Regions from separate parts of the Lactobacillus amylovorus DSM 20531 genome, predicted to be linked through region 1. Evidence: predicted binding sites of a transcription regulator. Region 1 holds the regulator's gene; each other region holds the start of a gene.
The links. Region 1 encodes NrdR, which represses ribonucleotide reductase genes. Its sites were predicted from a motif close to ACACNATATATNGTGT; they were not measured.
Positions count from the first base shown of each region.

Region 2: LA20531_RS06210 (deoxynucleoside kinase) is a predicted target of NrdR. The motif match lies at 3,210-3,225, and genes of this name have one in related genera.
Region 3: nrdJ (ribonucleoside-triphosphate reductase, adenosylcobalamin-dependent) is a predicted target of NrdR. The motif match lies at 5,595-5,610, and genes of this name have one in related genera.

Region 1 is NZ_CP017706.1:521,363-532,033, forward strand. It holds gene dnaI (primosomal protein DnaI) at 1-694, opposite strand, end outside; gene LA20531_RS02690 (replication initiation and membrane attachment family protein) at 711-2,060, opposite strand; gene nrdR (transcriptional regulator NrdR) at 2,063-2,530, opposite strand; gene coaE (dephospho-CoA kinase) at 2,533-3,135, opposite strand; gene mutM (bifunctional DNA-formamidopyrimidine glycosylase/DNA-(apurinic or apyrimidinic site) lyase) at 3,132-3,962, opposite strand; gene polA (DNA polymerase I) at 3,971-6,634, opposite strand; gene LA20531_RS02715 (hypothetical protein) at 6,962-7,192, opposite strand; gene LA20531_RS02720 (SLAP domain-containing protein) at 7,440-8,663, shown strand; gene LA20531_RS11500 (hypothetical protein) at 9,564-9,926, opposite strand; gene LA20531_RS02730 (restriction endonuclease subunit S) at 10,006-10,671, opposite strand, start outside.
Region 2 is NZ_CP017706.1:1,189,788-1,200,458, reverse strand. It holds gene LA20531_RS06230 (ABC transporter permease) at 1-325, shown strand, start outside; gene LA20531_RS06225 (ABC transporter permease) at 325-1,281, shown strand; gene LA20531_RS06220 (aldo/keto reductase) at 1,387-2,214, opposite strand; gene nagB (glucosamine-6-phosphate deaminase) at 2,335-3,054, shown strand; gene LA20531_RS06210 (deoxynucleoside kinase) at 3,233-3,880, shown strand; gene LA20531_RS06205 (deoxynucleoside kinase) at 3,905-4,591, shown strand; gene LA20531_RS06200 (Cof-type HAD-IIB family hydrolase) at 4,662-5,462, opposite strand; gene LA20531_RS06195 (NCS2 family permease) at 5,686-6,993, shown strand; gene LA20531_RS06190 (MerR family transcriptional regulator) at 7,204-7,935, opposite strand; gene LA20531_RS06185 (NCS2 family permease) at 8,116-9,423, shown strand; purine riboswitch at 9,555-9,652, shown strand; gene LA20531_RS06180 (NCS2 family permease) at 9,725-10,671, shown strand, end outside.
Region 3 is NZ_CP017706.1:1,097,716-1,108,386, reverse strand. It holds gene LA20531_RS05765 (LPXTG cell wall anchor domain-containing protein) at 1-874, shown strand, start outside; gene LA20531_RS05760 (putative ABC transporter permease) at 968-1,765, shown strand; gene LA20531_RS05755 (cob(I)yrinic acid a,c-diamide adenosyltransferase) at 1,784-2,347, opposite strand; gene LA20531_RS05750 (ECF transporter S component) at 2,347-2,871, opposite strand; gene LA20531_RS05745 (DUF4430 domain-containing protein) at 2,875-3,273, opposite strand; gene nrdJ (ribonucleoside-triphosphate reductase, adenosylcobalamin-dependent) at 3,291-5,525, opposite strand; gene LA20531_RS05735 (AI-2E family transporter) at 5,784-6,821, shown strand; gene LA20531_RS05730 (SGNH/GDSL hydrolase family protein) at 6,818-7,390, shown strand; gene LA20531_RS05725 (hypothetical protein) at 7,431-7,613, opposite strand; gene LA20531_RS05720 (SLC45 family MFS transporter) at 7,869-9,152, shown strand; gene LA20531_RS05715 (hypothetical protein) at 9,240-9,596, opposite strand; gene LA20531_RS05710 (ABC transporter ATP-binding protein) at 9,841-10,602, opposite strand; gene LA20531_RS05705 (ABC transporter permease) at 10,599-10,671, opposite strand, start outside.

The DNA of each region.
Region 1 (10,671 bases):
ATTGGCTGAGACTTTCGGCCCCAATATCATCCAGAATAAGCAAATCACATTCGGATAATCTACGGATTTCTTCTTGCAAGCTAATTCGGCTATTATCGTCAAAGTGACTAGCAAGGCCGGCAATAAATGTTGGCACGTGCAAGAAAATGACGTTTTTATTCATGTTGGTAACGACATAATTAGCAAGACCTGCCAAAATATAGGTCTTACCAACGCCGAAATCGCCTGAAAGATATAAACCTTTTTGGTGCGGGTCTTTTTTATACTTCTTCAAGAAATCATAAATTAAAGCAAGAACATTGTTCCGATCGTCTGTAACGTCAATTTCACTTAAACTAACGTCATGCAAACGAGCAGGCAAATCAATGAGCTGCAGCCGTCTTTGCGCTGCCTTTTTACGGTCTTGTGCGATCTTAGCTCTTGTCGGTGCATAGCGAATGTCGATTACCTTGCCGTTTAAAAATAGCTGCGGTGCATAACCGACCATCACCTTGTTGGGATGCGTTTTTTGTGAATAAAATTCGTAAAGATTCGACATGCTATTGCGAATCATCTTTTGATCGATTTTATCCGCATTTTGCTTAAGAAAAGCTTGCACATCAGGATCATGCAAGGCTTGATTCTCCAAAGTCTTTTCATCGCCTAAATTGCGCTGTTTAACAATTTGCTTGATCACATTGCCTATTGGTTCCATTTATTCACCTGCTTTCTTATTTATTGTTCAAATCTTTAAACAAGTCCTTCAATTGCGCAGTAGAAATACCGGAATTGGTATCCACCTTCTTCTTGCTCCAATCGGTGCCCTTTTCTACGCGCTTATTTTGATAGTTATAGTTTCTTCTGGATCTTCGATTATTGCCATTGCCAAAACTATCGCGACGTTTCTTCACGTACTGCAAAGCCTGAACCGCGGTTGCAACACCATGTTGGAGCCAGTCGTTAGCGATCTTGTAGGCCAAGTTTGAGTTCACTACAGTATCGTAAGTCAAACAAGTATAGGTCAGAATATTGATCAAATCTTCTGGCAAACCATACTGGGTGTGCAAATTATTGATAATCTGCCGCTCGCCTGCACTGGCAATGCCGCCCTTTTCTGTTTTTATCTTATACAAAAACTCAGCGGGTGAGCTTTCATTGGCTTCCTTGAGCAACTTCTTATCGTTGTCGTCCAAGCCCTTAATTGCAGCCAAAGCCTTTTTACGGCCTTCATTTACCTGCTTTTGCACGTGTTCTCTAGTGTTAATCCGTTTGTAGTTCTCAGCTAAAGTATTGCTAATGTCGCGCATGTTCAATTCATACGAACCATGAAGGCATGGCAAACTCTCATCCACGAATTCTTTTTCGGACAAGCCATACGTCTGCATCAAAGAGCGAATTTGATTCTTCTTATTATCAACTTCACTAGCTGGAATTTGATAAACCTCATATTGCTCTTTGATAAAGTCCCAATCGATTGCATCCCTGTCGTTAACTTGGGCCACCTCTTCTTCATGAACTTTGTTTTCTTTGGCGGCCTCAATTACATCGCTGGATGGAGTGATTGCTTCATCCCCCGGCAAACGGAACATATCAAAGAAATTAGCCGAAACATCGCGCGCATTCTTAATAGGCTTTTCCCGCAACTTAGCTTCTTTAGCGAACTTGTGGCTTAATTCATGAAAGGTTTCTTCGCCAACTTTTTCCTTAAGCAAACTTGCAAGAAGCGGCGTAGCGAAAAACTTATCAGCACTAGGCACTTTAAGCAATTTAAACACGATGACGTTATTAAAAACATTATCGGATAAAAATGTTTGAACTAACCCCACGGCCTCTAATTTATGAAGCGATGTAAACATCGTCTTTAAGCTACAATCCAGTTGTTCTTGCAGCGAATAGATACCCTTAGAATCGGAAACGATGCCATATGGGTCGTAGTTGCTGATCAAAGTTTGGTACAAAGCAACCGCAATGGCACCAACCAATGGCTGATATAGTTTAATCAGTATTTGTTCATCTTCGGGAAAAAGCGTAACGCGATTGGCTACATAGTAGAGGTGCTTGGGATCAGATGTCTCAAACATTTTTAATTACCCTTTCCCTTTTTGGCCATCATGTCTTCCATAGTCTTCATAAAGCTAGACATGTCTTTAAATTCACGATAAATGGAAGCAAATCTGATGTAAGCAACATCGTCTAGATCAGCCAACTCGTCCATGACATATTGACCAATCTTCTTAGACGAGATTTCGCTGACGCCTTGCTTTCTTACCTTGTTTTCAACGTGATCAACTAATTGTTCGAATTGTTCACTGCTGATTGGACGCTTTTGACCTGCAGCCATTACACCGTGCAAAATCTTCTTGCGGCTAAATGGTTCACGCGTTCCATCATTCTTAATTACTAATAAAGGCGCCGTTTCAATACGCTCAAAGGTCGTAAAACGGAAACCACAGTTTTCACATTCTCGACGTCTTCTAATTGCCCGGTTTTCATCACTAGGACGTGAATCAATAACGCGGGAGGCATTTTGATGACAATTTGGACATTCCATAGCTACCCCTCTTTTTTGATTTTATTTAATAATTGTTCTAGTTTACTTTCTAGTTCTTTTATTGTACCAGTATTTTCAATTACAAAATCAGCCAATTGTGTTTTTTTAGACAACGGCATTTGGCTATTAATCCGCATTCTGGCTTCTTTATCAGTTAAATTATTTCTTTGTTTTAATCGCTCTATTTGAATAGATTCTGGCAAAGTAATTACCAACACACTATTGGCAATATGCTTCTTATCTAAGCCAGATTCAAAATAAACTGGTGCATCAAGGATAACCATATCTTCATTTTGATATGATGTTATCTTTTGTACTGTTTTATCGAAAATTAGAGGATGAGTCAACTGATTTAGTTTATTTAGCGCACTTTTATTACTAAAAACTAATTGACCGAGCTTTTTACGGTTAATCGTCTGGTCAGAATTCAGATATTCTTCGCCAAAATTATCCTTAATTGCTTGCCAAGAAGCATTTTTTGGCTTCATTAAATCATGCGCTATTTCGTCACAGTCGACAATAGGAATATTTTGCTTTTTAAAAAATTGATCCGCGGTGCTTTTGCCTGTTGCAATTCCGCCAGTTAAAGCTAAAACGTATGTCATTTATAAATCACCTGACAATGAGGGCAAAAAGTGGTGCCCCTTCCTGAAACCTTAATCTTTTCCAAAGTCGTGCCACATCTAGGACATGCTTCACCGGCGTGGCCGTAAACTTGTAGCATTTCTTGGTAACCACCAACTTCGCCGTTTGCATCCAAATAGCTATGAACAGTTGTACCGCGCTTTTCTGTGGCAATTTTGATGGTTTCATTAATATTTTTACGCAGATCTTCTACTTTATTGGCAGGAATTTTGTTAGCCAAACTCAAGGGATGGATCTTGCTTTGCCACAAGGTTTCATCGACATAAATGTTGCCTAAACCTGCAACAACAGTTTGATCGAGCAAGACATTTTTGATGTTCTTCTTTTTTCTCTTTAAGCTAGACAAAAAATACTGCTCACTAAATTCCGGCGTATTGGGTTCAACGCCCAGTTTACCGATGCCAGTTGTTTGTCGCTCGGTTCCGGTCAAAACTAGCTGCATACGGCCAAATTTGCGCACATCGTTATAGCGCAAGGCAGTGCCGTCGGTAAAAATAAATTCTACGTGATCATGCTTGTCTTTAGGCGCTTCCGGCGTAGTTAAATGATACTTTCCTTCCATGCGTAAGTGCGACACAATTGTTAAATTATCATTCAAGCGAATCAATAAATACTTGGCATAGCGGTCGATGCGAATAATCTTTTTGCCTGGCAGTTCATTGACAAACTTGTCATGGTCCGTCGCAACGATTTTTGGATACCACAGAATTACTTTTTCAATTGTCTTTCCTTTAATTAAAGGAGTTAAAGTTCTCCGAACAGTTTCAACTTCGGGCATTTCAGGCATCTAATCACCTACTTTGCATCGTACCAATTGTGGCCCCAACCAGAATCAGCAATTAGTGGCACATCAAGCTTAACTGCTGATTGCATTACTTCTGGCACAATCTTCTTGATTGTTTCAAGTTCATCTTTTGGCACATCAAAAATTAATTCGTCGTGCACCTGAACTACCATCTTGGTCTTGAGGTGCAATTCATCAAGCTTCTTTTGCATGTTAATCATGGCAATCTTGATGATATCAGCAGCTGAACCTTGGATTGGTGAGTTGATGGCGGTTCTTTCAGCAAAGGCACGCACGGTGTACTTCTTAGCGTGAATATCTGGCAAGTATCTGCGACGGTGCATAATTGTTTCGGCATAGCCTTTGTCACGCGCTTTTTGCACAGCCTTATCCATGTAATCCTTGATTTGAGGATATTGTTCGAAGTAGTTGTCGATAAATTCTTGGGCACGTTTTCTAGAAATGCCTAAGTTCTTGGACAAACCGTAATCGGAAATACCATAAACGATACCGAAGTTAACAGCCTTAGCGTGACGACGCATCAGTGGCGTTACTTGATCTGGTGAATCCAAGTGGAAAATCTTCATCGCGGTGTGTGAGTGAATATCGTATCCGGTCTTGAAGGCCTCTTGCATGTTTTGATCGCCAGAAACATGGGCCAAGACACGAAGCTCAACTTGTGAATAGTCGCAAGAGAAAATGTAGCCGTCTGGTTCACTTGGCACGAAGGCCTTTCTGATTTGCTTTCCTTCTTCAGTGCGGGTAGGGATATTTTGCAAGTTAGGATCCACACTAGAAAGTCGACCAGTTGCAGTAAAAGTCTGCAAGTAACGTGTGTGCACGCGGCCATCTGGTTGAATGACGTCAAGCAGACCCTTTACATAGGTAGATTGAATCTTGGCAATTTGACGGTAATCCAAAATTTCACTAACGATTGGACTTTGCGTCTTTAATTGATCCAAGACTTCAACTGAAGTTGAGTAACCAGTTTTGGTCTTTTTGATGACTGGCAAACCAAGCTTTTCGAACAAAATGTGACCTAGTTGCTTAGGTGAATTCAAGTTGAACTTTTCACCGGCTTGGCTATAAATCTTGTCTTCGAGTTCCTTCAATTGAACGGCAAATTCATTTTGCAGTTGAATCAAGGTGCTGGCTTCAACCTTCATCCCGTTCATTTCCATTCTGGCTAAAACGCACGCGGTTGGGATTTCGATCGTATCAAACAAGGCATCTTGTTCGTGGTCTTTGAGCTTTTCAAGCAGAGTCTTCTTGAGTGATTCAATGGCGTTGACCTTGGAAGCTAAGTGGTTGAATAATTCATCATCGTCATCAGGGATGTGTTCACTCTTACCTTTGCCGTAGACTTCAAGGTCGGTCTTAACGGAATAATCCCCATAAAGATGGGCAATTTCACCAAGATCGTTGGAGTTATTTTCATTATTGATCAAGTAGGATGCCAAAAGCATGTCGTAATCAAGGCCGTGAGTGTGAATGCCCAAACGATGTGCAGCAACCATTGTTCTCTTCAGGTCAAAGACGTTCTTCTGAATCTTTTCGTCTTCTAAGATGTGCTTGATATTATCTTCTTCAAGCAATTCAACGTCTCTTGAAACGTAGATCTTGTCATTGATCTTCAAACTGAAGCCAACAAAAGGAGCTAGGTGATAGTTGGCACCAAGCATTTCTAAGTAAAATTCAATGGTATCAGCTTCAGTAGCTTTAACATCTTTAACGTTGTCGTCGTTTAAAACAGTGTATTCTACTTTTTCAACTTCGGTGCTATCTTGACCAGCACCTGAAGCATTTAGGTCAGTTAAGAACTTGCGGAAGTTCATCTTTTCGTAGAATTGACGCAGCTTTTCATAATCAACTGGCTGACGTTTTATATCATCAATATCAATGGTGACTGGTGAATCACGGTCAATAGTTGCTAACTTTTTAGCTAAAAATGCTTTGTCCTTATCGTTGATCAAGTTTTCTTTCAGCTTGGACTTCTTCATTTCGTCGATATGATCGTAAATCCCTTCAACGGAACCGTATTTTTGAATCAAACGTGATGCAGTCTTAGGACCAACTTTAGTTACACCAGGGTAATTATCGGAATTATCCCCCATCAAAGCCTTCATATCAATGAATTCAGTTGGAGTGACGCCGTTAACTTCCTTCATATGTTCAGGTGTGTAGGCTTCAAGTTGAGAAACTCCAGATTTGGTCACTTCAACGGTAGTTTTGTCTGAAGCAAGTTGAGTTAAGTCACGGTCACCAGTCACAACTGTGGTAGTAAAGCCGTTCTTCTCACCTTTATCAACAAAAGTACCAATAATATCGTCGGCTTCATAATTCTTCAATTCATAAGTTTTAATACCCAAGTCATGCAGCATTTCTTGAATATAAGGCATTTGTTCGAGCAACTCTTCTGGAGTTTTCGCACGTCCACCTTTATATTCTCCATACATGTTTGTTCTAAAAGTGACTTTTCCTGCATCAAAAGCTACCAAAATATGGGTTGGCTCAACGTCCTTCAAAAGGACATCAAGCATATTCTTAAAAGCATAAATGGCATTAGTGTGCAGGCCATCCGGACTCTTGAAAGATTCTAGTTGACGATAAAGAGCGTAAAAGGCTCTGAAAGCTACAGAGTTACCATCGATTAGAAGTAATTTTTTATCTGCCATTTTATTCCCCTTTTATAAAAATTGTTCTCTATACTTACTTATCTATTTTACCAGTTTCAATAGCAATCTTTTAATAGGAAGTTTAATGGAAAAGAAAAAAGGCTTCACTTTTGTGGAGTCTTGATCATAAATCATTTTTATTACACTAAAACAGTCCCTTTATGTAGAGAACGTCAAAAAAGCCGCCCTAAAATAGGACGACTTCAAAGCATTTAATTAATTAGACCTGAAAGAGGTCTATAACTATTAAAGCACAAAACTTTTTCCAGTCCATCAAATTTATAAAATAAAATTATGATCAGCATCGGTAATATTGCACTCTTGAACCTATAAATTGTTTACATCAATATCTTCAATTTTATAATTTATATATTTAAAATTTGGACCACACATGCTATTAAGTCCATTGCAATAAGGACAAATATCTTCTGCTATTGTTTCAAATTCTGGTACTCTCAGAAATTCTTTTCGAAAATATTTTTTATGACAGAATCCACATCTTTTAAATTCACTGTCTCCTTCAAATTTTTTGTAAAGATCGTCTTCACCTACAAGCATTTTTAGCAATTCCTCTCTCGATAGTTCTATATCTATGCAACTATTCTATCAATTTAAAATATATTCTTCGAAAAGTGTGCTCAATCTAAAGAAAAGACCCTATATACATTATGATTAAATAAAAATTTTAGGCATTAAAGTAATAAATAGCTCCTTACTGCCTAAAATATAGTTATCTCATGATTCTCTATAAGTTATATAATTAGAATTATTAAAGCTATTAATAAGGAAAGAAGATAACAAGAGAATGAATAAACTAGTAAAGTACTCTACAGCAGCACTACTCACTGCAGGTCTATTTGGCATGAACACTCAAACTACTAATGCTGCAACTAGCTACCGGAGATTAACACACAATGCATATGCTTATAACTACAATGGCCAACGTGCAAACAAAAAGCTTTACCGTAAAGGTAGCAGAGTCAAAGTGATTGGAACTATCGAACTAAATGGTAAAAAATACAACATCATTAGTGGTAATATCTACATCAAGACTTCAAATTTTGCTAAACACAGAAATAGTTCAGCACTAACTAACGGCTATGAAACGAGTTTGGTTCGTAATTCTTACGTGTACAATGCCCAAGGCCAACGTATTAAAGGCATGAAACTCCGTAAAGGTCGCAGTGTAACTTATTACGGCAAGCCGGTACGTATCAATGGCAAAAAGTATGTACAAATTGACGACAACCAATACATACGCTCAAACAATGTTTTATTAGCTTATGATGGTCCAATCAACTCAAACACCAATAAGCGCATCAATTCAAATAATACAAGTACTTCCAACAGCAGTACTTCAACTAATTCACAGCAAAATACTACAAATAGCAGTTCATCAAGTAACACTTCAAACACTGCTAATAGCAGCAGCTCTGCTACAAATGGCTCAAATAGCCAGTCGTCAAATACAAACAGTAATCAAATAGCATCTAGTTCTGAGCTTCCTACTGAAGATGACTATAAAGCCTTAAATGCTCTTCTTGATAAAGCTGCTTCTGCAGATGATGCAGATGAAGGAGCATCTTCATATGCTACACGCAAGCCTTTTGAAGACGCCACAAGCAAGGGCTGGGATTGTATGAATAATTACATGCTTTCTAAGAGTATACCTACTACATACACTAAGGCTGATTTGCAAAAGATGATGTCTGATATTGAAAACACAATGAAAAACTTAGATGGCTACGGTAAAGAAGAAAACATGCCTGTAATTGTAGTTGAGGAGTCAATGCAAGGCCGAAAAATAGATTTGACCCCTGAAGTAAGACAACAAGTACTGAGCTTTGTTAATAAATGGAGAGGCTCAACCGATGCCAAATTTGTAGACAACGATGAAAACATCCAATATACAGATCCCAATGGTAAAGTGCAAAAATCAGGGTTATGGGGCTTTGCCAGAGAAAAGGATGTACAAAATTTTCCTTGGTCACACAAAGACTCAAATAAAACCACAAATTCAAGTAAATAATACAAAGAAAAGTCGCATGGATACTATATCCTACGGCTTTTTAAAAAGGGAGGTTTGATAAACGTGAAGGTTCGAGCAGTGGCTAAGGGTCTGCCACTGCTCAGTTATCCCCATTTATCGCTGCTTCCAGTCCCGAGACGAACTTTGTAAAGCAGTTCTTAATCATTCTTTTTCTGTTTTCGAAAAAGACTTGCTAAAAGAGATTGAATCTCATAATACTGATTCACATGACCCATATTGGTGTCTATACTCTGCACTTTCTCACCAGCGTGGTCTTGTAAAAGAAGCAAACATTGGGAATATGAAAATCATTGATAAATTAGCACAAATTACTCATAAACATTTTTCAAATAAATCAACTTACGCACTCAGAGCATATATTCAATTGATATGTATGATACTTAATATAAAAAGTACTAATGAACTCAGTGATTTAAATTCATCTCTCTTAGCATTCTCCAAGATAACTCAAAATTTTCTAAAAACCCTAACATGACCTTAACATTACTAATTCATATCATTCTGTATATGCAAAAAAGGACGATTTCCACTAAGGAATCGCCTTTTTTATTGTAAATATATTTATTTGTAATTCTCTTGAGTTAGATAAAAAATTGACGTCGTGAAGACTTTAAGCCATTGTTTGCTGTATTTACATTCCTCTTAGATTAGATAAAAAAGCAGCTTTTGCAAACGGCCTGTTTTTATCAGGATTTATTTACATTTCTCACGAGTTAAATGAAGATTTTAAACAAAACATTTGTTTTCTACTCATAAAATTATATCAAAAGATATCAACTAAGAATAGTAGTTACAAGTAGAAATTTATCAATCTTATTTTTGATGTTTTTTATTAAAGTCTCTAATAAATTGTTTCAACTCATCATCAGGTTTAAACTCTCAACGCTTTATCTCACTACTAAACAAAAATTCATTAAATGGTGGAAGGCCCCAACGTGGATTACTGTATAAGATTACTTCAATCTTAGCAACAGTGTCTATCGGTATAAATATGGTAACCATATTACCACTTCTCAGATGTCCTGTTTTATAATCCGTGTCATACCACTTTAAAGTTAGGCTATTACCTTTTCCAGTCAGATAAGGTTCATCTGCAAAGCCTTCATAAACTTTACCATCATTTGTAGTAATTCTAGCTTTTTGACCTAGAATACTATACTTGTGTTTTGTAATTTCATCTGAATCTATAAATCGAGATTCGACTACTTCACCACTTAATCTATATCTAGTGAATATTGGCATGGTACTGTTCCTACTCTTTAGTTAGCTTTATCATATCAAAACAATACTACCTTTTTTAGACAATACTTTTCGATCCAATCTATTTAGATAACTTGTCTATTGAATTTACAATTTTTTCAATTTCAAAAACAATACGTTTTTGTTCATTTAACGGTGGAATTGGTATTAATATCCCCTTTAAATTTGTTTTATTAAACTTTTTCATTGTTGTCCCTGAAGCTATTTGCAATAACTCAAAATTACCTATTGGAGATTTAATAAAGTAATACAAAAACTTATTAAGTTTAGGATCAATCAGTTTAGTCATTATAGAATTAGGAGCTAATGTCATCGGCCTATTTAATTTAGGAACAATAAAACATTTCCCAATTGATCCAATATTGCTTAAGATCAATTCCCCTCCAAATAAATTTGAATTGTTCAAGAAATTATATCCATGTTCATCAGTATATGTCAGATTTTTACTAAAATGATTAGCAAAATCTGCTGTTTTTACCATAATAGCGTAATTTTCTGTTTTATATTTTCGTACGTTATCTCTAATAGCTGCAAAACTACCACTGGCAACTTCATCTGTAATCTTTTCCGCATAGTCTCCCAGTCTTATCCATTCCCAACTATCAGGAATATCAAACGGCTTTTCATCATCAGTAATTACAGGTAACTTTTGGCTCTTCTTAATCTTGCCTTCTTTGATTAATTCAGCTTTTTCATTTTTAATCTTCTTGATTAATTCACTGGCTGG
Region 2 (10,671 bases), 670 kb from region 1:
TAGTGTAGATATCGGTTGGGACGGCCTTTCAGTTGCACTTTTAGGTGGTGGAACTGCTTGGGGCATTTTAATTGCTGCTATTTTATTCTCAGTTTTAAAAATTGGTGGTTTGGGGATGCAAACTATCGCCGGCATCCCTTACGAAATCGTTTCTATCGTAATTGCCGCTATCATTTTCTTTATCGCAATCAACTACGTTATCGGTAAAATCTTTAAAACCAAGAAAAATAAAAGTAAATACTACATCCCTACCCGTAAAGAAAAGGGACCAAACAATGGTGTCGACGGTCCTGGTAAAAAAGTAATTGAAGGGAGCACCAACTAATGAACTTCATCACCATAATGGCCTTAATTGTTTCATCAACACTGGTTTATTCTGCACCACTAATCCTTACTTCCTTAGGCGGTGTCTATAGTGAAAATTCTGGGATCGTTAATATCGGTCTTGAAGGAATTATGACTATAGGAGCTTTTGCCGCTATAGTATTTAACCTAACCTTTGCTCCATCCATGAGTAGTTTAACCCCGTGGGTCGGTGCTTTAGTCGGTGGTATTGCTGGCTTGATCTTTTCAATTCTTCATGCTGTAGCAACTATTAACTTTCACGCCGACCACATCATTTCAGGAACAGTGCTAAACATCATGGCACCACCTATTGGCGTATTCTTAATTAAAGCTCTTTATGATAAAGGTCAAACCAAAAATATTACTGCCAACTTCGGTTACTTCAGCTTTCCTGGTTTAAGCAGTATTCCTGTAATCGGGCCTATCTTCTTCAAGAACACTTCAGCTCCTGCCTGGATCGCCATTATTCTTGCAATTTTTATGTGGTGGCTTTTATATAAGACGCGTTTTGGTTTACGCCTTCGCTCTTGTGGTGAAAATCCTCAAGCAGCCGACACTATGGGGATCAATGTTTACAAGATGCGCTATATCGGCGTTTTAACTTCTGGCTTCATGGGCGGACTTGGTGGTGCGATCTTTGCGGAAGCTATTGCAGGTAACTTCTCTATTTCAACCATTGTTGGTCAAGGCTTCATGGCCTTAGCTGCTGTAATCTTTGGTAAATGGAATCCAATTGGCGCAATGCTTTCCTCATTATTCTTCGGTTTCGCACAAAGTTTAAGTATTATTGGAAATCAACTACCAGTTATCTCAAATATTCCAGCTGTCTACATGCAGATTGCACCTTATGTACTTACTATTATTGTCTTAGTCCTCTTCTTAGGAAAATCCGTTGCACCTGCAGCTGACGGGGTTAACTACATCAAATCTAAATAAAAGAAAATATCTGTTTCACATGAAACAGATATTTTTTACACATATGCACAAAGTTATCCACAAGATATAGTGAATAGTATCTTTTTCAAATACTATATCTTGTAATTAGATCACTGCTAGCGGAGTTTTTTCAGTAGGAACAGGAAAATCACTATTAATCAAACGAAGCTCATCCTCAGTTAATTTGATATTCTGGGCTTCAATGTTTTCCTTCATATGCTTGATCTTGGCAGCCTTAGGAATAGCTAAAACATTGCCATTGCGCATTGTCCAAGCAAGCATAATCTGATGTGGCGTAACGCCATGATCACGCGCAACAATTTTCAAATTACGCGTAATGCGAATCGTATCGCCAGCACCCGAATTAAACGGTGAATAGCCGATAAAACTTACACCATGCTTTTTTTGCCAATCTTGTAAGTCATACTCGGTTCCTCGCTCATTTAAATTGTACAGGTCTTCATTGGCAAAACATTTATCTCCACCAGGTACCGTGAAAAGTTCCTTCATATCGCTAGTATCGAAGTTTGAAACGCCCCAATGACGAATCAAACCTTCTTTTTGCAAAGCTTCAAGGCCACGAATTGTATCAGATAAGCGATGATTGCCACGCCAGTGAAGTAAATAGAGATCCAAATAATCTGTGCCTAGTCTTTCCAAACTAGCTTCCAAACTATGGCATTCTAATTCTGGCGTTGCATGATAGGGATAGAATTTTGAAATCAAAAATAATTTGCTTCTATCATAGCCTTTAATGGCTTCACCTACCAACTTCTCGCTTTTACCTTCACCGTACATCTCGGCTGTATCAATAATGTTTATCCCATGATCCAGTCCATAACGGATTGCGGCTATTTCTTCATCTTTTTTTCTGGGTTCTTCACCAATCTTCCATGTACCTATACCTAATCCCGTTAATTTTTCAAAATCCATCCTTATTCACTTCCTTTACTCAAATTCTAACATAGTTAAGAATATTTCTTTTTATTTAATTGACAAACTGGTCTATTCCATTTTATAATGGACTAGACCAGTAAATGAGGAGGATTTATTATGAAAGTTATTGTTACAGAAAACAAAATTCAAGGCGGAGCAAAAGCATTCGAAATTTTTGAAAAAGGTATTAAGAACGGTGCTAAGGTCTTAGGCTTAGCAACTGGTTCTACCCCTGAAACTCTTTACCAAAACTGGGTAAAGAGCGACCTTAACTGTGAAAATCTTACTAGTATCAACCTTGATGAATATGTTGGCTTAACACCAGACAATCCTCAAAGTTACCATTATTTCATGCAAAAACACTTATTTGATAAGAAGCCATTTAAGAAATCTTACATTCCTAATGGTATGGCAAAAGATATTCCTGCAGTTTGCAAAGAATACGATCAAATCATTAAAGAAAATCCTATCGACATTCAATTATTAGGTATCGGCCGTAATGGTCACATTGCCTTCAATGAACCAGGTACTCCATTTGACATCGGTACTCACGAAGTTAAATTAACTGAAAACACAATTAAGGCCAACTCTCGTTTCTTCGACAATGAAGATGAAGTACCAAAGAGCGCTATCTGCATGGGTACTGCTAACATTATGCAATCCAAGAAGATCATTTTGATGGCTTTTGGTGAAAAGAAAGCTAAAGCTATCAAAGAAATGATCGAAGGACCTATTACTGAAGAAGTTCCTGCATCAATTTTACAAAAGCACCCAGATGTAACTGTTATCGTTGACGAAGCAGCTGCTCAAGAATTGGATGACAAATACAAGAACTAAAAACAATACCAATAGAAAAACGGGTAGGCAAACTTGCCTAGCCGTTTTTTTCAATCCTATCCGTTTTTTATCCCTAACATATTGACAATTCTGATTTTTACCTAATTAAAAAAATCCTTGCACCACTACCAGATATTGACTAAACTATTAAAGCAACCCAATATATAGTAGAAAGAATGTGATTCAAGTTATTGTTTTAAGTGGGCCAATTGGAGCCGGTAAATCCAGTTTAACCAGTATTTTAGCTGAACATTTAGGTACGCAAGCCTTTTACGAAGGCGTCGACAGCAACCGAGTACTTCCTTTGTACTACAAGGACATGAAGCGTTACACCTTTTTGCTCAATACATACTTACTTAACCACCGTTTAGCACAAATTAACCAAGCTATTAAGGAGAAAAACAGTGTTTCTGACCGTTCTATCTATGAAGATGCATTGTTCTTTAAGATGAACGCTGACAGCAAGGTCGCTGATCCTACAGAATTCAAGATCTATGACGATTTGCTTGAAAACATGATGGAAGATACCCCTGGCAATCCAAGTAAGAAGCCAGATTTGCTTATCTACATCCATGTTTCCCTTGATACTATGCTTGCTAGAATTAAGAAACGCGGCAGATCCTTTGAACAAATCAGCACTGATCCAGGTTTAAAGGATTACTATGCTCGCCTTTTGAAATACTACGAACCATGGTATGAACACTACAATGCATCCCCTAAGATGAAAATCGATGGCAATAAGCTTGATTTCGTTACTAACATGGATGCTCAAAGAGAAGTATTGTCTGAAATTGATGATAAGTTGCACCAAATCGGCAACTTATAGTCTTAATAAAAAAGAAGGAACGTGATGACAGTTATTGTTTTAAGCGGGCCAATTGGAGCCGGTAAATCCAGTTTAACAGGTATTTTATCCAAATATTTAGGAACTAAGCCATTCTACGAAAGTGTTGATGACAACCCAGTTTTGCCACTTTTCTACGCTGATCCTAAAAAGTACGCATTCTTATTGCAAGTATATTTCTTGAATACACGCTTTCACAGTATTAAAGACGCATTGACTCAAGATAATAACGTGTTGGACCGCTCTATCTATGAAGATGCGCTCTTCTTCCAAATGAACGCTGACATTGGTCGTGCCACTCCTGAGGAAGTCGACACTTACTATGAACTTTTACACAATATGATGGGTGAATTAGACAGAATGCCTAAGAAGAACCCTGACTTGCTTGTTCACATCAACGTTTCTTACGACACAATGATTAAACGTATTCAAAAACGTGGCCGTCCATACGAACAATTGAGCTACGATTCAACTCTTGAAGACTACTACAAGAGATTGCTTCGCTACTACAAGCCATGGTATGACAAGTACGATTACTCACCAAAGATGGAAATTGATGGTGACAAATATGACTTCATGTCTTCTGAAGAAGATCGTGAAATCGTACTTGATCAAATCGTTGATAAATTGAAAGAAGTTGGCAAATTGCCAATGGACTGGGATAAGTCAACTGATATTCAAATTGAAGCTTAATTTCCCAGGTAATAAATGAAAAGAGCTAGGATATAAAATCCTAGCTCTTTTTGTATGCATTCTATTTTGTTTATTTAATATTTTCTAGCGCCTTAGCAATACCATCATGATTATTATCTAAGGTAATATCTTCTGATTTAAATTGCTTCTTCAAATCTTCTGGAGCATTACCCATCAAGAATGGATGACCTACTGCTTTTAACATTGCCTCATCGTTGTAGTTGTCACCAAAGGCAATACAATCTTTTAAATCTACGCCATATTCTTGGGCTACGATCTCAAGTGCACTCTTTTTGCTTACACCCTTTAAGACAATTTCAAGTAATATAGGCGAAGATTTTACAAAATCAAGGTCAGTGTACTTCTTTGCCAATTCTTTTTGCATACGGTCAATTTCTTCGGATTTACCCATGATTAAACCTTTATGTACACCTTGAAGTTTTGCAATTTGATCGATACTTGTCTTGGTAGATTTCACACCGACGATGCTTTCTTCTTTTTTGACCCAATCGCTCTCTTTTTCTGAGCTATACCACACATAGCCGCTATAAATGTTCCAAGCTGCACCGCTATTTTGCTCTTCAACGTAACGACAGATCTCTGCAGCTTCTTTTGCGTTAAAAAAGCGCGTAATTAGCGCTCTACCTATCTCATCTAGCGCTAAGGCACCATTATAGGCAATCATCGGAAAGACCTTAAGAATCTGTCCTACAGCCGTCATAATCCCTTTAGGAAGACGAGCTGAAGTTGGAATAAAGATATTGCCATTGATAATCTGATGTCTAATTGCATCACGCGTTTTAGGCGTTACCTTTAATTCATTGTTAATTAGCGTGCCATCGATATCTGAAAAAATAAGTTTTGCGGACATTTTTTCACCCTTAATCTGTTTAATCTTTGTAATTAAGAATAATGCTAAAAAACTGAGAATGAAAGTAATTTACGGCCCTAAAGCTACTTTTATACAGCAATTTATGATGAATCAGTGTGATCTCTTAATAATAATTCGTGTTTACAAATCTAAATATCAATGCTACAGTATAAGAGTTGCTTTTATGAAGTAAAAACACGAACAATTCTTTGGAGAGAGATTTATGAATTTTATTAGGAAATATTTTCAATTAGATAAATACAACACCAGTATTAAAGTCGAATTTATTGCTGGTTTGACTACTTTCATTAGTATGTCATACATTTTGTTTGTTAACCCTAGCGTTTTAGGTGCTAGTGGTATGAACACAGGTGCTGTGTTTACTGCTACTGCTTTGGCCAGTGCGCTTGGTAGTGCCATCATGGGTATTGTTGCAAACTACCCAATTGGTGAAGCACCAGCCCTTGGTATTAATGCATTCTTTGCTTACACCGTTTGTGTGGGGATGCACGTTTCATGGCAAACTGCTTTAGCCAGTGTTTTCGTTGCATCAATTATCTTCATTTTGATCACTTTATTTAAATTGCGTGAAAAGATTATTGATTCAATTCCAGCTGACCTGAAGTTTGCTATTTCATCAGGTATTGGTTTATTCATCGCCTTCTTAGGTTTGCAAAACGGTAAGTTAATTGTCGCAAATAAATCAACTTTGGTTGGCTTAGGCTCACTTCACGATCCACTTGTTTGGATCACCATTTTTGGTTTGCTTGTAACCGTTATTTTGATGATCTTGAACGTTCCTGGTGCCATCTTCATCGGTATGGTTTTGGCAGCTATCTTCGGTATTTGTACTGGTCAAATTGCATTGCCACACAAGGTAATCTCAACTGCTCCAAGTTTGGCTCCAACTTTTGGTCAAGCTATCTTCCACGTTAAGGACATTAATACCGTTCAAATGTGGGTTGTGGTTTTAACCTTCTTGCTTGTTACCTTCTTCGATACTGCCGGTACTTTGATTGGTCTTGCTCAACAAGCCGGTTTCATGAAGAACAACAAGATGCCACGTGTTGGTAAGGCTTTGGCTGCCGACTCAAGTGCGATGGCCGTTGGTTCAATTTTGGGTACTTCACCAGTTGGTGCGTTCGTTGAATCAAGTGCCGGTATCGCCGTTGGTGGTAGAACTGGTTTGACTGCAGTTTTCGTTGCTATCTTCTTCTTGATCTCAATGATCTTCAGTCCACTTTTGGGTGTGTTCACTAGTCAAGTTACTGCACCAGCCTTGATTATCGTTGGTGTATTGATGGCCCAAAACACTGCTCACATCCACTGGAACAAGTTAGAAATTGCGGTTCCTGCATTCCTCATCATTTTGGGTATGCCACTTACTTACTCAATTTCTGATGGTTTGTCATGGGGTATGATCACTTACCCAATCTGCATGCTTGCAGCTAAGCGTGGTAAGGAAATCAGCCCGATGATGTGGGTACTATTCTTCGTATTCATCATCTTCCTGTGGGTACTGAACTTTTAGATGAAAAACAATAAATAAAGAAAGGACTAAGTTTGAATTTGAGCTTAGTCCTTTTTGTTTACACTTTTTCCTATTTATATCGATTATAATCGATGAAAACACTAAAATTATTAATCTTATCTAGTATAATCGATAAGATTGCAAAAAAGGAGCCTTTTATCGAATATACTCGATAACAGCTTCTTAAAAATGTGTATTTCCCTGGAAATACTAGCGTACAGTTTCCAAACAATATGATTTTTTATGACAGTTTGGGCAACGTAATCTTCTAGTATGCGGCGTATGTGCCGCAAACATAAAGCTTTTAAGTTCTGGAACAAATTTGTAATCGCAATTAGGACAAATATATGCCACTTTTTGATAATAATTTTTAAGTAACACAACAGACATTGCAACCAAGATTGCTACTAAAACAGCTACCGAAATATACGCCGTAGTGTTCATCTTATTGATGATACAGTACGCGATAAATGTCATACCAATCAGCTCAACAGCAATTTCCACTGCTGACAGCTTCCACATTGAACGTGTTAATTCTTTATACCTAGTTTCATTATTCATAATCTTCGTAATGTCAGTAACTTCAGCAATACCTTTAGGTTTATTTAATACCTTCTGCAATTGCACTATTTTCTTATTTTGCTTTTCTAGTTTTTGTACTTCCTGGCTATTTCTTTCCATTTGATCTTTAAGTAAAAGACCAATCGTTTTTTCACTATTTGGATCCTCCAGTATCTTTTGAATATCCTTTAGTGAAAAGCCTAGTTCTTTTAAAAAGATAATCAGTTTTAATTGTTTTATCTGCTCATTTGAATATAAACGATAGCCACTTTCACTCACTCTGCTTGGTTTAACCAGGCCTTTTTGATCATAATAGCGAATTGTCCTGGTGGTTATATTCAACTGTTTGGCTAGATCTCCGATTGTGTATTCTTCTGACATTACTTTCTCACCTCACAACTTAAATATACGGGTTTACGCTGCGTTAAAGTCAAGAATAAGCTAAATATTCCCGAAAAAACTTCAAAAAGCAAATATTTCACTATTTTTCTATTGAAATTATTAACATTATATGTATAATCTTAATTGAATGTTCACTTTATACAAATTTTGGAGGACTAAATGAACGCAATCAGTAATTTCTTTCATTTAAAGGAGAACAATACCTCCTTTAAGACCGAGCTTTTAGCCGGCCTAACTACTTTTGTAAGTATGTCTTACATTCTGTTCGTCAACCCCAATGTTTTGGGCGCTAGTGGTATGGATAAAGGTGCTTTGTTCACCGTTACCGCATTATCTGCTGCATTTACCTGTATCGTGATGGGACTTGTTGCCAACTATCCAATCGCTTCAGCTCCAACGTTAGGTTTGAACGCATTCTTCACTTACACAGTTTGTCTTGGCATGCACGTTAAATGGCAAACAGCTTTAGCTGCCGTTTTTGTTGCATCAATTCTTTTCATTTTACTAACTGTCTTTAAAGTTCGTGAGATGATCATTGATGCGATACCTGCAGACATTAAATATGCTATTTCTGCCGGTATCGGTTTATTCATCGCCTTCATCGGTCTTCAAGGTGGTAAGTTAATTCAAAACAGTGACTCAACTTTGGTTACTATCGGTAGCCTTAACAATCCAACTGTTTGGATCACTATTTTCGGTTTATTCATTACTATCTTCTTGATGATTGCCCGTGTACCGGGTGCCATCTTCATCGGTATGATTATATCTGCTGTCTTCGGTGTCGTTATTGGTCAAATTCCAATGCCTAAGAGTATTATCTCATCTGTTCCAAGCATCGCTCCAACGTTTGGTCAAGCAATCTTCCATATCGGTGACATCAACACCGTTCAAATGTGGGTAGTTGTCTTCACCTTCTTGCTTGTTACCTTCTTCGATACCACTGGTACCTTGATCGGTTTGGTTCAACAAGCTGGTTTGATGAAAGACAACAAGATGCCACGTGCCGGTGAAGCTTTAGCTGCCGACTCATCTGGTATGCTTGTTGGTTCAGTTCTTGGTACTTCACCAGTTGGTGCATTTGTGGAATCAAGTTCTGGTATTGCCGTTGGTGGTAGAACCGGTTTAACCGCAGTTTGGGTAGGTATCTTCTTCCTCATTTCTACAATCTTTAGTCCAATCTTAAGTGTCTTTACCACTCAAGTAACTGCTCCTGCCTTAATCATTGTTGGTGTACTGATGGCCGAAAACTTGGCTAACGTACATTGGACCAACCTCGAAATCGCCATTCCATGTTTCCTTATTGCCATCGGAATGCCTCTTACATACTCTATCTCAGACGGTTTAGGTTGGGGAATTATCGTTTATCCAATCTCAATGATCGCAGCAAAGCGTTTCAAAGAGATTACGCCAATGATGTGGATTCTATTTGTAGTATTCGTTATCTATTACATCGTTTTAAATGTCTAGCTAATTTCACTAGTAAAATACCTCTTTCAAAAACAAGTAGTTAACAGCTACTTGTTTTTTATTTCTCAGGAAATAACTATAATACATATCCTCCCAACCCTAATTTGCTTATCTACTAGATTTCTGCTAGAATACTTAACAATCAATATATCTATATATCGTCGAGATAAGTTCGACAGTGTCTACCCTGAACCATAAATTCAGGACTATAGGTATTAGACGTCACAAATCGTTTAAAGGACATCTTTTACCCATAGTTGGTGGGTAACTGTGTCCTTTTTTCATTTGTTTTGGAGGAAAAATGCAGACATTAGATAAAGTCTTTCATTTACAGGATGCTCATACCACTGTTAAACGCGAGTTAATCGCTGCATTAACTACGTTTGTTAGTCTCTCCTACATCCTATTTGTTAACCCTAACATTTTGCACGCAGCTGGTATTCCAAAAGGTGCAGCATTTACGGTTACCGCAGTAGCAACTGCCATTGGTTGTTTCTTGATGGGATTCATCGCAAACTATCCTATTGCGCTTGCTCCAACCTTGGGTAGTGGTGCCTTTTTCGCATACAACGTATGTGTTGGAATGCATATTTCCTGGGAAACAGCCTTAGCTGCTGTGCTTGTTGCATCAATCTTATTCATTTTAATCACTATTTTCAAATTGCGTGAAATGGTGGTTAATGCAATTCCACAAGATATGAAGTATGCAATTTCGGCTGGTATTGGTTTATTCATTGCCTTTATTGGGTTAAAAAATGGTCAATTAATCGTTAACAGCGATTCAACTTTAGTTACCTTGGGCAAGTTTAGTAATCCTGCCGTTTGGATTACTTTGTTCGGTTTAATTTTAACTGTTATCTTGATGTGTTTGAACGTACCTGGTTCAATTTTCATCGGGATGATCGTTACTGCTATCTTCGGTATGATCATTGGTCAAATTCCATTGCCTCACGGCATCGTTTCAGGTGCGCCAAGCATTGCACCAACCTTGGGTCAAGCCGTTTTCCACTTAAAGGATATTAATACCGCACAACTTTGGATGGTTGTTTTGACCTTCTTACTTGTTACTTTCTTTGATACTGCTGGTACTTTGATCGGTATGACTGAACAAGCCGGCATGGTTGATAAAGATGGTAAGATTCCACGGATCGGTCGTGCCTTTTTAGCTGATTCAACTGCTATGGTTGAAGGTGCTGTCTTGGGTACTGCCCCACTTGGTACTTCAGTAGAATCAAGTGCGGGTATCGC
Region 3 (10,671 bases), 580 kb from region 1:
TGTAGAAGAAATTAGCTCTGTTGATATTAACGGAATTTTTGATCAAGACAATATTTCCTGGGAAATCAAGATTGATCCAAAAAAGGCAGAATATGATCAAGTTGTAGTGGAAAATGCTATACCTGAAGGTTTAATTTTGAATGAAAAATCTTTAAAGGTCCAAGTCGCAAACCATGAAATTAAGTTTGATAAAGAAAATCCAAAGATTAATCAAAATAATTTAACGCTAACTTTAGATGGTAAAAAATATCGTGGTCCGATTAGTATCAGCTATGCCACTCAAGTTAAGGATTATGCTGCACTTGGCGCTGTGAATCAGGTAGCTGTTAGCTACAAATTAACTGACGAAACAACTAATCAAAATATTTATGGAGGAAAAATTCAAGATGAAGAGATTACAAGCATTTTTGGCAAACTTCTCGAGACGCAAGAGACTGGAAAGAAGAATACAAAGAGGTATAGATATTGGGAAAAAGCTACGCGAATTAGAAGGACAGACGGAAGTGAGATGCTGGTGGCTCGAAATGCTGATGGAAGAAGAGAAGAAAAAGCAGACACTGAATCAGGAAATAAAGAATTAAAGCTCCCAGTAACGGGTTTAACAGGCTTGGATAATCAGCCAACTACAATTAGTACACCTAAAGCAACTAGGGTTAGACATAGCGATAAAGACTTCAAAACTGTCGCAGATAAAATTTTAGACGATGATGATCTAAAAGAAGTTAGTTTCAAAAAGCATAATCGACACAGAAATAGAACTTCTTCAGCTAGCCTTCCTAAAGCAGGCGAATCTGCATCACTTTTCTTGTCTATCATCGGTTTATTTGCTCTAATTGTGGGTGCCCTTACATTGGGCTTAAAAAAGGAAAAGTAGATAGTTAATAAAATCTATATTTTCGATAGCCAAATTACTCTCTTTCACTTATTATGGATATATAAGCTTGTATATTGAAAGAGAAATATAAAGATGCCATACACTATTTCTGAAATTATTGTTTTATTTTTTACATATTCTTTTATTGGCTGGTTATGGGAAACAATATATTGTTCGATCAAAGATCATCATTATGAATATCGTGGCTTTTTGTTTGGCCCGTATTGTCCAGTCTATGGATTCGCAGTTACTACAGTCTTAATCTGTACTAAAGATGTCCAAGACAATATCTTCTTGCTATTTATCGTCGGAATCATTGTCGCGACAGTCTTCGAATATGTCGCGAGTTTATTCCTTGAAAAATTCTTCCATCTTAAATTATGGGATTACTCAAAATTGTGGGGTAACATCCAAGGTCGTGTAGCGCCAGTTATTTCCTTATTCTGGGGCTTCGGCGTAATCCTACTAGTAAAATTTATCCAGCCATTTGTACAAAAGATTATCAATATTGAGGAAAGAGATACGCATGGTTGGTTAGCCGTAGGGATCACGATAGTTATGGGAATCGATACAATCTTAACTGTAATCAGTGTCGAAAGATTCCATATTACAACCAAGATGTGGGACAATCACATCAACCAATTTATTGAACGCGTTAGATCCAGAGTAGAAAGCAGAATGGCTGAGAAAGGCAGACTTAAAGTTGGCGACTGGCATCACTCAGTTATTCAGCACTACGACGAATTAAAACCAAATCGTTTAAGTTGGAACCAAAAACGTATGCTTAAGAGCTTCCCTAAATTAAGAGTTTTGGATGCACCTAAGTTTATGGAAATAAAGAAAGCAATTCTTGAAAAAGAAAATCGCTCAAACAAAAACACCGCTGCCTAATCCGGCAACGGTGTTTTTTTAGCCATTAATACGGTTCTTTTCTCGCACTTTGCTTTTTATTTCGGTATAACCATCAAGTACATTTGCGTAGCGTCCTAAGATGAAAAGGTAATCGGAAAGGCGATTCATGTACTCCAAATCGCAATCGTCTAATTTTTGTTCATTTAAACTCAACTTGACTAAAGACCTTTCGGCACGTCTAGCAACGGTTCTAGCATATTGTAAGTTAGCACCCGTAACCTTGCCACCAGGCAAGATAAATTCAGGAATAGTGGGTATTTTAGGAGTTAATTCATTAATGCGGTCTTCTAACTGTGTGACATTTTTCTCACTAATTTCATGATGGTGCTTAACGACAATATCGGCTTGCAGTTGGTATAAATTACGCTGAACGTTTTCCAGCTCTTCACGTAATTCCCGGCAATTCTTTGATAAGTTGGCGATCACCACACCAAGGTATGATTGAAGCTCATCCACATTGCCCAATGCTTCAATTTGCAGGTCATATTTGGGCACCATTTTACCAGTAACCTGCTTGGTTAACCCTTTGTCGCCAACTTTAGTGTAGATTTTGATTGTCATTAGATTATCCTCCGTTGATAGGCTTCAAGTGCTTTGGTGATTGGTTTATATAAAACAAAGTAGAAGGCAAAGTTGCCAATTGCATGGTAGGTATCAAAGGCGAAGCTAGAAACAAGGTAAGCGATGAAAGCAGGCAAACCACCGAAAATAGTCATCCCCAGGTCGACTAAAAAGCCGTATTCCCAACCTAAAAAGGTGGCCAAAGCTACCTGTAACCAAAAGTGATTTTGCAGTGGCGTAACTTTGTTTAAAAAGGCTACAGTTAATACACAACCAGCATAAGCTAAGATTTGGGGAATAGTCCAAATGCCGAATCCCAAATAAATATTAGAAATCAACATTGTCAAAGCAGCTAAAATGATACCTGAGCCGGTACCCAAATAAAGAGTAACAATCATCAAGATATCAGTTACTGGTTGTACGTTTGGAATAGGAATAATTTTGAAGATACGCAAGACCACGCACATTGCTGTAAGCATGGCCAGTAATGCGATTTGTCTGATTTGCAGCCGCTCAGTAACCATAAATTACTTCACCTTGTCTAGAGTAAATTTAACTTTATCCTTGTTAGCAACAGCTTGTTTGTCGGCACCTTTGGTTGCCCATTTGCCGTTAATTGTGTAAGTCCAATAAATCTTTTTCTTAGGGTTTTGCTTTTTACCATCGATTGAAGTAATAAAGCCCTTAGTTTCTTGCACTTTCCATGCTTTCTTAAGACCGGTAATTACCTTGGCCTTTTTCTTAGGAATCTTAACGGATTTATCACTTACGGTTTTCTTGCCTTGTTTCAAGGTGTAGTTAACCGTAATTTGATTGTTAGAGCTCTTTTTGGCAGTGGCTGAACTATTATTTGAGCATCCCGTCAAAAATAAAGTTAAAAATGCAACGATTGTAAATAATAAACTAAATTTGTGTTTGTTCTTCATTTTTATCTCCTAATAAATTACTTGATTGGGCAAGCTCCACCTTCACAGTCGGTTTGTCCTACAATTTCTAATCCCTTTTGATCATCATTTTGCTTTGCAAATACTTCTTCAACATCATCAGTAATCAAAGCAGCTCTTTCTTTATAGGTTTTCTTGTCAATTGGCTCTTTTGGAGCTTGCTTGAGTGAACCACCGTAGTAAGGAAGAAGTGAAGTTGATTTGATAGTGTGTCTGTATTGGTGAAGAAGTGGAGCAATTTCGTCACTTTCATCTGATTGGAAGGTGATGGTGCAGCTGACGGCATTGTCAGACCAGTATGTTTGCAAGAATGCTTGGGTCGCGAATTGTTCCGCGATTGAAACCGTTCCGGCAGAAGCAAAGTTTTTACTATCGGCGTGAGCAGCCCGTAATGGAAATTCGACGCAAATAGTGTTCTTAGTGTAAATATCTGGTTCAGTATGATAGCCGCATTCTCTTAAGGCTGGAAGCAATGGATCACTAGCCTGGAAACGAATTCTCTGAATCAAATAACCAGCATAGTGGAAGTGCATCCCTTCTGACACACCAGCCAATTTAGCCACCGTACCAGATGGTTTAACTGTGGTGTGCTTAATTGATGGGTGGGTGCCTAATTCCTTGCTGTAGGCCTTATCTGCGTCAACTACAGCCTTGTATAAGCCATCCACTCTTTCAACTGCCTGTGAATCATAGATTGGTTTCTTAATCTTTTCACCAGTTTCTGCATCAACGGCATCTTCAAAGCCAGTGACTACTCTGTGGCCCAAGTCATTAAGCAGCCAGTCTTGAATACCAGACATTGAAATACCGATTCTGCGGTTCTTTTGAATAATCTTACGTGAAATTTCCCAGTCGTAGTGACTAAAGGTAACTCTCTTAGCAAAACGAGTAGCTAAGGCGAAGGCCTCTTTTAAGTCCCAGCCTTGCATTTCAGCGATGTATGGGAAGACCTCAAACAAGTTGCATGGCTCACCATTTGCCAAAGAAATTTCGCCACAAGGATTAGTACCTTCAACGTCATCGTCAATTCCTGGTTGATAGCCATCAACAATACGACCATAGTTGCGTGACAAATCTAAGTTAACGATACCAGGCTCGCCATTATGCAAAATGCCGTCAGCAATTGGACCATAATTATTAAACTTAGAATTAATGGCCACACTGTTGTTAGAAGCCCAACGGTGGTGATAAAGCTTTTTCTTATCCTGCTTCATCTTGATAAAGTCTTGGTCGTCGCTAGAACCAAGTGCAAGCTCAGCTGAACGACGAACGTTGCCGGCAACAACTGTTTTACCAATCAAGTTACAAATGTCAGTCGCATCAACAGCAGTCAAGTTTTTACCTGCGCGGGCATTAATGACGTTGTTGATATCGATAAACATTTCAACTAAAGGCATTGGACCTGAAGCAGTACCGCCGAAGCCATGGATCTTGGCACCGTATGGACGAATGTCAGTAATGTCCAAAACTAATTTGGTCTTTCGATCAGGATTGGTTTGGTTAAAGTGCATATCAATTAAACGGGCATTGGCAAGAACCCAGCCTTCACGAGTATCAGGCAATCTGTAGTAAATCACGTCGTCTTGATCTGGATTTTGCTTTTCCCATTCGACTTTATCAACGGCGCCAACCTTGATTGAGGCATCGTGTGACTTGCTGCTTTTATCGATTACAACAGTTAAATCGATTTTGTTATCAACCTTAGGAATTTGCTTGATGTTGTCGTTAACAACTGAAAAACCAACGCCGCCGCCTTTCATCAATTGATCGAATAGGAAGGAGAAAGGCATGGAGACAGCTTTTTCTCTCTTATCAACGTAAGAAGGCACGATGTGACTGTCGCCATATTCTTGAGGACGAATAGCGATGAACCAGCAGTTGTTTAATGAATCGCCAGTCCGTTTTTGATAATCGGTTCCTGAAATCCAAAGGTTACGACCTGAAGGGGTAGCTGATAAGCCATAAACTAAACGGAATAATCGTTTAGCTTCATTGGTCAATTCGCTGATAACTTCTTTAGAGGGAGAGTCTTTTAGACGTGGATCAAGGTTGATGTTACCTTCGATCACACGCTTAACTGTCTCATCCCAGTTTTCTGAACGATCTTGATCAGGAAGCCAACGGGCATAAGTTCTCTTATAGGTTACCCAGCCAAGTTCACCCCAGTGAGGTTTGATTTCATGTTTCACTTGATCAATAAAGTTTTGATCTAGTTCAATTCTAGTAGATGTCATGTTTTTCACTCCTAAAAGATTATTATTGTTTCACAAAACACATTATGTATAAGCACATATCTAAATGTACCACAATATCTTGTGGTTTGTAGAAAATTATCGCGGATAGCATTGATTTGTAAACTGCAAATCCCATCAGAATAGGGCTAATAAATTAGAAAAAATTTTAGATAAAATGTGGTATAGCTTTAGAAAGCAAAAAATATAGAAAATTATCATGTTACAATCAAAAATAATGGAAAAAGCGAGGTTTGATTCATGAATACAGCTTGGCAAAAATTTAAAGACAATGTGCCATTGCGTAGAGTTGTCGTATTTTTGTTAATCGTAGCTTGTTTGTACGAGATGCGGGCAATGATGAATACGATTCTGTTAACATTTATTTTTACTTACGTAATCGTGCACCTGATTCGTTTAGTACAGCGCTACATTCCTAAGATGCCGACAGGGATAATAGTTGTAGTCACGTATCTGATAATTCTGGCGCTATTGTATTTCGTTATAACGGTTTACTTGCCCATGCTGGTGGTGCAAATCAGTAAGATGGTGAAGTCCGTTATGGCATTTTATGAAAGCGATGAATCGTCGCGTTTGATGTCGTACGTAACGCGTTACATTAGTAAAGGTGAGTTGATTGAACAGGCAAAGCACGCTATGACTTTTGCCTTTCACACTGCTACTAATATTGGCACGCTGACCATCGCGACATTTATGTCACTGATCTTAAGTTTCTTTTACACGATTGAATTAAAGAAGATGAGAGAATTCTCTAGTTTATTCGTTAAAAGCGGCTACTTGAAGTGGCTCTTTGAAGATATTCGTTGCTTCGGTAAAAAATTTACCAATACCTTTGGTGTAGTGCTTGAGGCCCAATTCTTTATTGCGATTTGTAACACAGCTTTGACAATGATCGGTTTGGCTATAATGAGAATGCCACAGATTGTCGCCTTAGGTTTGATGGTCTTCATTTTGAGTTTGGTTCCAGTTGCTGGTGTAATCATTTCACTGATTCCGCTAAGTATTGTGGGCTACTCAGTAGGCGGCATTCGCTACGTGATTTACATTTTCATTATGATCATGATTATTCACGCCGTTGAAGCCTATGTCTTAAATCCTAAGTTCATGGCCAGCAAGACTGAATTACCAATTTTCTACACATTCTTGGTTTTGCTTGTGGCAGAACATTTCTGGGGCACCTGGGGCTTGATCGTAGGTGTGCCAATCTTTACTTTCTTCTTGGATGTTTTAGGCATTAAGCCAACTAAAAAGAGTAAGAAGAAGGCAGTTCTAAAATGAGATTATTACTGACAGGCGATAGCATCATCGCACGCAATGAAGGCAAAGAAGAGCCGCATATTAACTGGAATTTAAAAAAGATGTTACCTGACGTAGAAATTGAAAATACTGCAGTGTCGGGGATCAATTCAGGTGCGTTTTTTGCAAGACTTAATGAATTAGTTTTGAGCGTGAAAAAGTGCGATAACTTGGTAATTTTACTTGGGACTAATGATCTGGCAACGCATAAGCAGGTACCGTTAACGCAATTTAAGCAAAATATGGAATTGATTTGTTCAGCGATAATTTGTGCATATTATCCGCCACATGTTTTGCTTGTTTCGCCACCCGCCGTTGATGAGGAAAAGCAGCTTGTGCGCGATAATGCTTTAGTAGAAAAATATGCCAAAGCAGTCGAAGAAGTAGCTCAGGAATATCGTTTTAGATATGCGAATTTATGTCAGGCGATGCTAGATGCAGGGGACATCAAGAAGACTGCCCAAGGAATGAAAAATGATGGTTTGCACTTTGGGGATGCAGGCTATGAGATATTAGCTAAATTGATTGTTAAAAATTTGAAGAGCATGTAAAAAAGAGGCCGAAAGGCCTCTTTATTTTTATTCAATTAAATTATCTTATTGCCGCAAACAACAATCCACCCACGGCTACCAGAGCCAGGAATGGGATGAGCAAGTATGCGCAAAATACGAAAATCAATCCGGCAATGAGTAAGAAGCCGAAAATCTTGATTAAGCCAACCCCCAACTTGAAGAAAAGCCAAATCAAGAAAATTGTTAACAAAAGTGAAAGCATAGTTTCATACCTCCATAATCTATGAGAATATTTTACTACCAATAGATGGAGAGAGCGTAGATTAAGTATGCCGATTTTAGAAAAAATCAAGCAATGTTTATGCAATTAAGTTACCGTTAACAGAGCAAATCATATTGAAAGCTCTTTCTGAAATCGATATCATTTAAAACATGAAAGCGATTTAGATGGAAGGAGAAAGGGAACTTGAAGCAAGAAAAATCAGGTTTACCAACGCTAGCCGCTTCCACTATTTGGATGATTAGCTTAGGTTATTTAGGCGTACAAATTGCATTTACTTTGGAAACTTCACAAATGAGTAGAATTTTCCAAACTTTAGGGGCTGACCCAACAAAATTAGGTTGGTTCTTCATTTTGCCACCACTTGCTGGTCTGGTGGTGCAACCAGGAATCGGATCCTTATCAGATCGTACTTGGATTCCTAAAATCGGGAGAAGATTGCCATATTTATTGATCGGGATGATTTTTGCCGTTATCACGATGGTCATTTTGCCCAACGTCGGTAGTTTCGGTTTAGGATATGGATCCTTAGAAGCACTTATCTTTGGTGCTGTCGCAATCGCTGTTTTGGATGTCGCTTCTAACATGGCGATGCAACCATTTAAGATGATGATCGGTGATATGGTCAACGACGATCAAAAGTCATATGCTTATGGAATTCAGAGTATGCTTTCCAACTTTGGTGCCGTAATTGCTGCATTCTTCCCATTTTTGCTAACCAGCTTGGGTGTTGCCAACACCGCTAAGAAGGGTGTAGTGCCACAATCAGTTGTCATTTCATTCTATGTTGGTGCAGCTGTTTTGGTAATTACTTCATTGTTCACCATCTTCAGAGTTCATGAATATGATCCAGAAACTTATGCTCGTTACCACGGTATCAAGGAATCAGATAACAAAGAAGGTGGCGGTTGGATTGAATTGCTAAAGAAAGCGCCAAAAGTATTTTGGCAAGTTTCATTAGTCCAATTTTTCAGCTGGATTTCATTCCAATACCTTTCAACTTATGCAACTGGTGCGATTGCGCAAAACGTATGGAACACCACTTCCGCTTCTTCAGCAGGCTACCAAATTGCAGGTAACTGGTTCGGCGTATTGACTGCTGTTCAATCAATTGCGGCTGTAATTTGGTCATATGTTTTGGCTAAAGTACCAAACAATCGTCATAAGTTAGGCTACGGCTTAAGTTTGGCATTAGGTGCAATTGGCTACACTTCAATTTTCTTGGTTCATTCACAAATGCTGCTGATTCTTTCATTCATTTTAATCGGAATCAGCTGGGCAGGGATGAACACTTATCCATTGACTATGGTATCTAACGCTTTATCAGGTAAACACATGGGAACCTACCTTGGCTTATTCAACTGTTCAATTTGTTTGCCACAGATTGTCGCTTCATTACTCAGCTTTATCATCTTCCCAATGGTAGGCAACTCAATGCCAGCTATGATGTTAATCACTGGTATTTCAGGATTCTTAGCTGCTTTATCAGTTATCAGCATTAAAGAAACCTACGTAAAATAATTTAGACCAAAATAAAAATGCATGAAGTCAGAATTTGGCTTCGTGCATTTTTTTAGTTATTCATTTTGTTAGATCTGAATATTTTTATTAATCCTTAACAACATCCTTAGTATCTAACCATTGATTGCCACTGATCTTAACAAGCTTCTTGCCGTTAGTCTTCTTAACATTCTTAGCAGTGAAAGTTGAACCCATTGAAACTGTCTTAGCGGGCTTTCCACCGTTTGCGTTTAAAACAGCAACTTTTTGATTCTTGGTATCTTTAACAGTAACGAAGATCTTGTCGCCTTTCTTGATAGCTGGGTTAGTAGGAGCAACTTCTGCCACACCCCACTTTGGGGCAGTGAAACTAGCAGCTTCGGTAACTGAAGCACTGACACCTAATAAACTCATTGAAGCAACTGCGACTGAAACAACTTTAGCTAATTTCTTTGCGTCTAACATATATTATTAAATTCAAGGGATAATTTGAATTTTTTTGAAAATAATTTAAGTCTCACAAATGTTGCTAGAATAACGTTTTCAATTATTTTTAGTTAAAAATTGGCAAAATAAATAAAAATAGCTATCTATTTTAGATAACTGTTTTCTTAGTATAAGTCCCTTTATTATGATCTCAATTCTTATTTTAGTCAGAATTAAAGCCATTTCATAGTGCTTATTTTACGGAACATATGAGTAAAAATAACTAATCAGTGAAATATTGCAAAATATCTTCTTCAGTTAATTCTTTCTTTTCTTCACCTTTAACATCTAATACAATTTGCCCGCTATTCAGAATTACCATCCGATTGCCATACTTAATGGCATCTTTTAATTGGTGGGTGATCATAATGCAGGTTAATTTTTCTTCGCGTACAACTTGATCAGTTAATTCGAGCAAATCGCGGCTGGTATTAGGATCAAGGGCAGCTGTATGCTCATCTAGCAACAATAATTCTGGCTTTTTGATGGTAGCCATTAAGAAACTGAGTGTTTGGCGCTGACCACCTGAGAGATTGCCCACGAAAGTATTTAAGTGCTCATTTAATCCATTAGGCAGCTGAGCAGTCTCTTTTTCAAATTCTTTCATGTGTTTATCGAGCCCTCTAAGGCGCAGGCCACGATGTTGACCACGCTTAGTAGCTAAAAGTAAGTTCTCGGCAACCGTCATTCTTGGAGCAGTTCCCATCTTAGGATCCTGGAAAACTTGGGCAATATACTTGGCACGTTTTACTTCAGATAAAGGAGTTAAATCACGGTCTTTTAAGAGGACTTTCCCAGTAATGGGAAAAATGGAGCCGTTGATGATATTTAGCAGGGTAGATTTACCTGCACCGTTGGTTCCCAGCAAGGTCACAAAGTCGCCATCTTCCAGTTTTAAGTTGATGTTTTTGAGAATTTGCTTTTCTTCGTTTGTACCTTCATTAACTGTGGTGGTAATGTTTTGTAAATCTAAAATTGTGCTCATGGTTTTTGAACTCCTTTTTTCAATAATTTACGTACATGGAACTTTTTCTCAAACAATGGCAACATCATG